One region of the Paenibacillus sp. FSL R7-0128 genome, then DNA from elsewhere that is predicted to be linked to it. Evidence: riboswitches for the same ligand, from Rfam matches in the RefSeq annotation. Region 1 holds a riboswitch; each other region holds the start of a gene.

Region 1 (2,266 bases):
AGCTGCAGAAGCAGTATAAGCTGCTGTCCTCGATTAGCTTCGATTACGAAGTGGTGGAGAAAGAAGAGAACATCGTCGTGCAGCCTTACGCCGGATTCTGGAAAGACCTGGGCACCTGGAATACGCTGACCGAGGAAATGACCAGTAACCATGTCGGCAAAGGCTTTATCACCGCTGACTCCGAAGGCACCTGCCTCATTAACGAGCTGGATATTCCAATCACGGTAATCGGGGCGAAGGATCTGATTATCGCCGCCAGCCCGGACGGCATTCTGGTGACACACAAGGCCGAGAGTCCGCGGATCAAGGAAGTGCTGAAGACTTTTGAACAAAGACCGATGTACGAGGAACGCCGCTGGGGCCACTACAAGGTGATCGATTATGTGAAATATGATGAGGGCAACGAGGTGCTGACCAAGCGGATTTTCATCAATGAGGGCAAAAATATCAGCTACCAGCTGCATCACAAACGCAGTGAAATCTGGACCTTCGTCAGCGGGGAAGCCAGCATTGTCATCAATGAGAAGATGCATAAGGTGAAGGCGGGAGATGTGGTGCGGATACCGGAAGGGACCAAGCATGCCATTCTTGCTCTTACCGATGTGGAGTTCATTGAGGTGCAGACAGGGTCTGAGCTGGTAGAGGAGGACAATATCCGTATTACTCTGGACTGGGAGGATATCGCTCTACATCAGTTCATTTCGTAGGTCTAACTTATCTATTTAACCAATTGTTACAATTTTTAATCAGGCATTTAGAACTATTTTTCAGACAAAATTTGTTTTTACTCTACATTAAATTTGCATATCGACGATACTTACGGTAAGAGGGATTGATCCTTCCAAAACGACAATGGCAAACCTAATCGAAAGATAGGGACGCAAAGCTATAGGGCCTTCGCAAGAGTGGCAGCCTGGCTACCGAAAGGAAGAGAATATTGTGAAAACTTACCGTAAGTCTCGTTTGCTCTGCGCTGTGCTGTCGCTGGCCGTGGTATTGTCTGCTGTACCCGTGGGACTGGGAATCGCCCCGTCCACTGTCAAGGCTGCTTCCTCTACAGGAGCGCCCGTGAACCCTAATGCCTCAGCCGAGGCGGTCAAGCTGCTGAACAGTCTCTATGAGATCTCCGGGAACGGAATCATTACAGGGCAGCATGACTATTTCGAAAGTCCGGATGAGCTGAGCAACAAGCTGAAGGGAACAAGCGGACAATACGCCGCACTGCATGGGTATGAGCTTGGAGCAATCGGTGGACAGAGCGAGAGCGGAGTAGCTGCACAACGCAAAAATATCGTCTGGAGTGCAACGAACTGGTCCAGAGCGGGCGGCATTGTCGCCATGACCTTCCACCAGAGTCTGCCGGGCACCAAGTACGAATGGTCCAATGTGCAGAAGCCAATTACTCAGGCGCAATTTAACAAATACGTAACCCCCGGCACGCCAGAGTATAATGCTCTAATCACTGATCTGGATAAAGTAGCTGTCTCTCTGAAAAGTCTGCGGGATGCTAAGGTTCCGATCCTCTGGAGACCGTACCATGAAATGAACGGCGGCTGGTTCTGGTGGGGCAAGAAAGACAACTTCACTGCACTATGGAATATTATGTATGACCGGTTCGTGAACGTTCATCAGTTAAATAATCTGATTTGGGTATGGAACCCGAATGCGCCGAATGCCAACTCTGATCCCTATGCACGGACCTATCCGGGCGCGGACAGAGTGGATGTGCTGGCAGCAGATATATATAATAACGACTACTCGAATAAATATCATGATGATCTGACCAGCCTGGCTGGCGGCAAACCGATCGGCATCGGCGAGAACGGCGAAATGCCGAACATCTCGAAGCTGAAGCTGACCCAGCAGAATTACGTGTTCATGATGAACTGGGGCAAGATGCTCTATGAGAATAACAGCACGGCTACGATCAAGAATTTCATGAATGACAGCTACACACTGACCCGTGACCAATATAAGGCCTGGTCTGCTCCGGCGGCGGCTCCTAAGCCAACGGCAACGCCTACCGCAACGCCGACTGCAACACCAACACCAACGCCGACTGCAACACCGACACCAACGCCGACTGCAACACCAACACCAACGCCGACTGTAACACCAACGCCGACTGCAACACCAACCGTTGCGCCGATTCCGAAGCCGGTCCCAACCTCCGGTGATACGGACAGTAAGCCTGCCCAGAATGGCTTGCTTGGAGAATACTTCAAGAACATGACGCTCTCGGGAACGCCGGTTATGGTGCGTAACG
Region 2 (2,266 bases), 730 kb from region 1:
CTTTGCCGTCCTTTTATTAGGAAGGCAGCGTTTCAGCAATCCATCAAGACGGCATATCCTCCCCCATCCGGGCCGGGTATGCCGTTTCTTTTTCCCCGCTGCCGGGTTCAAGGATTTTTGTCCGTTTTGCGGATTTTTGTTATACTGACAAGAGAAAACGGCTTTGCCGGCCTTTGAACGGGCGGTACCGTTTCAACGAGAAAGATAAGGAGAATGTATAGCGCGAAGCATATCACTTCTTATTTTTCACCAAAAAAAGTACGGAGGGCGTTGTAATCGTGTCAGATACTATGGGAAGCCGCATCCACAAACTCCGACTGGAGAAGGGCTATTCGTTATCCGAGCTTGCCGATAAGGCTGATGTGGCGAAATCATACCTCAGTAATGTGGAACGGAACATTCAATCCAACCCCTCCATTCAATTCATCGAAAAAATCGCTGACGCGCTTCAGGTATCCATTCATGCACTGTTGTATGGCGGACTGGCAGAGACGGAAGAACAGGCTCTGGACGGGGAATGGTTCCGGCTTGTTCAGGAGGCCATGGCCTCCGGTATAAGCAAACGCGAATTCAAGGAATTCCTCGATTACCAGAAATGGCGCATGGAACAAAAGGACAACTAGACGAGCATTATATGCCACAGGGAAGACTCCGCACGGCAGGGAGGCCGCCTTCGGCGAAGGCAGCCTTTCAAGCGGCATACAGAAAAGGCACAGCGTACCGGACGCTGTGCCTTTTCTGTATGTATCCGAACAATGATGACCGCCTTACATCGCCTGGAGCGCCTTCTCACTTAGAAACCGGCGGATATCCTCCGCCGCGATCCCCGCCTGCTTGGCAGACATCAGCAAGTGCACCCATTCTAAATCCAGATCTACTGCCTGCAGCTCGTCATTCCCCTGGTTGGACATATCCAAGAAATCTCCTCCTAGAATTTTCGCGTCCCCAGGCAGTCCGGCCATCATAGTAGTATTGCTACTTTGTAGTATTTCTACTTTAGATCCGAGACTTTGTGCCCCTGTCTTTCGGCAGGTTTACCTTTTACTGGACCCTTTCCATCATGAAAGGATCTGGCAAGAATCGATGAAACCGTTCTCCGCAATAACATTATACAAGATCATGTGCGATTAGTGTGTCGTTTTCTGGAATTTTTTTATGAAAAAATGTGAGGAAACTTAGCTGAAATTGCCAGCGGCTTGTATAAATATTTCCAGTTCCAAGTTCAAACACTAGCTAATAGTTTAAATATACTAAAGGGAACCCCATCCGCCCCGACTTGCCGCTGCACGCAACATCGTATAGAGACAATTACCCATTTGTATGTATAACGGGCTGTTATATGAGTTTTTTCTATTTATGATAGTTCCGTATGAATACTGTAATGAATCATGCCAAATTGCGAACGGATTGACCGAAAGTATGAATTGATTACCCCGCCGGAAAGTAGCACAATAGGATGAGAATGAAACCGCAAACATTTGCAGCTCCGCCAAGTGGCACACTGGATGCCTCGCGTGGAGTTTATCCGTTAGGAGGACCTATTCATGGCAGTCAAAGAGCCCTATAACGACACAGTATGGAGCAAATACTACGGCCCCAACCTGGGCTACATCCAAGAAAGATATGAGCAATTTGTCAAGGACCCCTCTTCTGTTGAACAGCATTACCGCGATCTCTTCACCGTATCCGGCCCCCCTCCACTGGCACCCGATGCCGAGAGGGCTCCAAGGCCTGCCGTATCAGCAGATGCCGAGTGGCTCAAGAAGGCTGTCAAGGCCTCGAAGCTGATCGCCAATATTCGAATATATGGCCATATGGCCGCAGACATTGACCCGCTGGAGCGCAGCACGAACCCGATGGCCAAATGGCTGGAGCTGGAGACCTACGAGCTTACCCGCGAGGATCTTAATGCCCTGCCCGCTTCGCTGATCTGGGATAATGCCCCTGCGGATGTGCATACCGCAATGGATGCCGTCCACAGAATGCGCCAGGCCTATACACAGACCATTGCTTATGAATTCGGGCATGTGCATGATGAACGCGAGCTGCGCTGGCTCAACAGCCAGGCGGAATCTATGACCTCCCCTGCCCCGCTGAATAATACAGAACGCAAAGAGCTGCTGAAGCGGCTGGTTCAGGTGGAGCATTTCGAGACCTTCCTGCACAAGACCTTCGTCGGCCAAAAGCGCTTCAGCCTGGAGGGCAATGATGCCCTTGTGCCGATGCTGGATGAGATTGTGCGGGCTGCCGCGCATGACGGCGCCGA
Region 3 (2,266 bases), 440 kb from region 1:
GTGCTGAATCTGCTGGTGCTGGGCATTTCGGTGCTGCTGATTCATCTGCTGACTGATCGGCTGGGAGTCCAGGTGCTGATGGCCAAGGTGCTGGTTACCTTTGTTACAGTAATCATTAATTTCTTTGGAAGCCGGAAGTGGGTATTCTAGAGGTACAGTATGTCTTCCCCGTCCCCTGCGGGGGCAGCACTTATTCTATATTGCGGAGGCGATTGTCATGCGGAAGTTATCCTATTTGATTATACTTGCCGGGGTCCTGATTATGCTCTACCCCAAAGGAAGCGAATGGTACGAGGACCGTCAGCAGCAGAAGCTGCTGGAAGAGGCTGAACAGGCCTATAGTGAAATCGTTCCTTCGGCTACGGCTCCTGCCAGCCAGGATCTGAGCAAGCCTTATGCGGAAGTCACCCAGCTGCTGGCGGAAGAGTCTGGTGCGGAAGAGCCGGTGCCCACTACAGCGCCCGAGATTGAAGTGGGAGGCAAGATCACCGCTATTATTGAAATCGATAAAATCGATCTGAAGCTGCCTGTACTGGAGGGCGCCACCAAGACCAATATGAAGCATGCGGCGGCGCATATGAAGGAGACAGCTCCGATTGGCGCGGTAGGCAATGCAGCGATTGCGGCACATCGGTCAAGAACGGCAGGGCGGCTGTTCAACAGACTGGATGAGGTCGGTAAAGGGGATGCCATTACTGTTATTACAAGCGGACAGGAATACAAATATGTTGTATATGATGTATCTATTGTAGAGCCTACCGATATTTCAGTTCTGAAGGGTAAGGATGATGATAAGATTCTGACCCTCATTACCTGTGATCCGCTTGTCAACCCTACCCACAGACTCATTATTCATGCAAAGTTGACCTGATTGTCATAGGACAATGCTGAGAAAGGTCAAAAAACATAAAATTTTAGTCTATTTTTGCGGGAATCTAGTGATTTGGGTCTTGCTAATAGATTGAGATATGGTAAGCTATAACTATGAAAGCTAATACACGATAACGGCAAACCTATCGAAAGGTAGGGACGCAAAGCTACAGGGCCTTCCCGTCATGGATGGCAGCCAGTTACCGAATGAAGAGGCTTTTTTTGTTTGTTTTCATTCTGAATCTGTCATTATGTGGCAGTAGATTGGACAGATAAAGCTTATACGATAACGGCAAACCTATCGAAAGGTAGGGACGCAAAGCTAAAGGGCCTTCCCGTAAGAATGGCAGCCAGCTACCGAAAGGGGTTTTATCCATGAAGAAGTTTTATTTAATGCTGATTACACTTTTTGTGATCGTCACTTCCGTGCAGACAGGCACTGCTCAAGCAGCAAATGCAGATTCAAGCTGGTTAAATGTTGGACAACTTGATCAAGGGGTTATCGGGGTATCGTACGATGTTCCTAAAGACAAGAAGATGAAGCTCATGATTACCAAGGACAATAACAGCTATACTTACAACTTATACACTTCCAAACCGACCGAGACGTTCCCGCTGCAACAAGGTAATGGCTCTTACAAGGTCTCCGTTCTTGAGAATACTACCGGCAACAAATACAAAGTACTATCTTCCGAGACTGTATCTCTTTCAATGAGCAATGTGAATGCCGTATATTTGAGCTCTGTACAGAATGTAAAGTGGAGTTCTTCCGATAAATCCGTTCAAAAGGCAGCACAGCTTACAAAGGGTCTGACCACAGATGCAGACAAAGTTAAGGCTATCTACAATTACATCGTAGCTAACGTGAAATATGACTACTCTCTGGCCAACAGCGTAAGCACAGATTATATTCCGAACAACGACAATACACTGGCTACCAACAAAGGTATCTGCTACGATTACGCTTCCTTGTTCGCTACTATGCTCCGCAGTGAAGGGATTCCAACCAAGTTGGTTATGGGGAATACAAGCTATGTAACTTCATACCATGCCTGGAACGAAGTGTTCCTGAACGGCAAATGGGTGACGATTGATACTACAGTGGATGCAGGTCTGGGTAAGAAAACAGCATCAACAGAACTGATCAAATCAGCAAGCAAATATACTGCAGCGAAATTCTACTAAGAATAGCTGTAACTATAGCATTATCTGAGAATAACCCGCTTAGTCATTAAGCGGGTTATTTTTATTTATATAAAGGTTGCTTTTTAATAGAAGGATAGGTTATTATAAATAAGCGTTGTTGGAGCGGCAAAGGAAATGAGAGATTACTTAAATAAGTGATTTCAAAAATAAAGCTTGCATTGCTCAGATGAACGTGATATATTATAAGAGT

What was found. Region 1 has a riboswitch for cyclic di-GMP ahead of NST26_RS04370 (PA14 domain-containing protein). Riboswitches for the same ligand answer to the same signal wherever they lie in the genome.
Region 2: it holds a riboswitch for cyclic di-GMP, as region 1 does, so the genes downstream of both, NST26_RS01365 (anti-repressor SinI family protein) here and NST26_RS04370 (PA14 domain-containing protein) in region 1, are expected to answer to the same signal.
Region 3: it holds a riboswitch for cyclic di-GMP, as region 1 does, so the genes downstream of both, NST26_RS02610 (transglutaminase-like domain-containing protein) here and NST26_RS04370 (PA14 domain-containing protein) in region 1, are expected to answer to the same signal.

Annotation. Positions count from the first base shown of each region.
Region 1 is NZ_JBBOCD010000001.1:1,057,705-1,059,970, forward strand. It holds gene NST26_RS04365 (sugar phosphate nucleotidyltransferase) at 1-707, shown strand, start outside; cyclic di-GMP riboswitch class I at 845-925, shown strand; gene NST26_RS04370 (PA14 domain-containing protein) at 940-2,266, shown strand, end outside.
Region 2 is NZ_JBBOCD010000001.1:327,325-329,590, reverse strand. It holds gene NST26_RS01370 (helix-turn-helix domain-containing protein) at 291-623, shown strand; gene NST26_RS01365 (anti-repressor SinI family protein) at 768-911, opposite strand; cyclic di-GMP riboswitch class I at 946-1,049, opposite strand; gene NST26_RS01360 (2-oxoglutarate dehydrogenase E1 component) at 1,545-2,266, shown strand, end outside.
Region 3 is NZ_JBBOCD010000001.1:622,100-624,365, forward strand. It holds gene NST26_RS02600 (GtrA family protein) at 1-150, shown strand, start outside; gene NST26_RS02605 (class D sortase) at 218-871, shown strand; cyclic di-GMP riboswitch class I at 997-1,078, shown strand; cyclic di-GMP riboswitch class I at 1,152-1,232, shown strand; gene NST26_RS02610 (transglutaminase-like domain-containing protein) at 1,246-2,055, shown strand.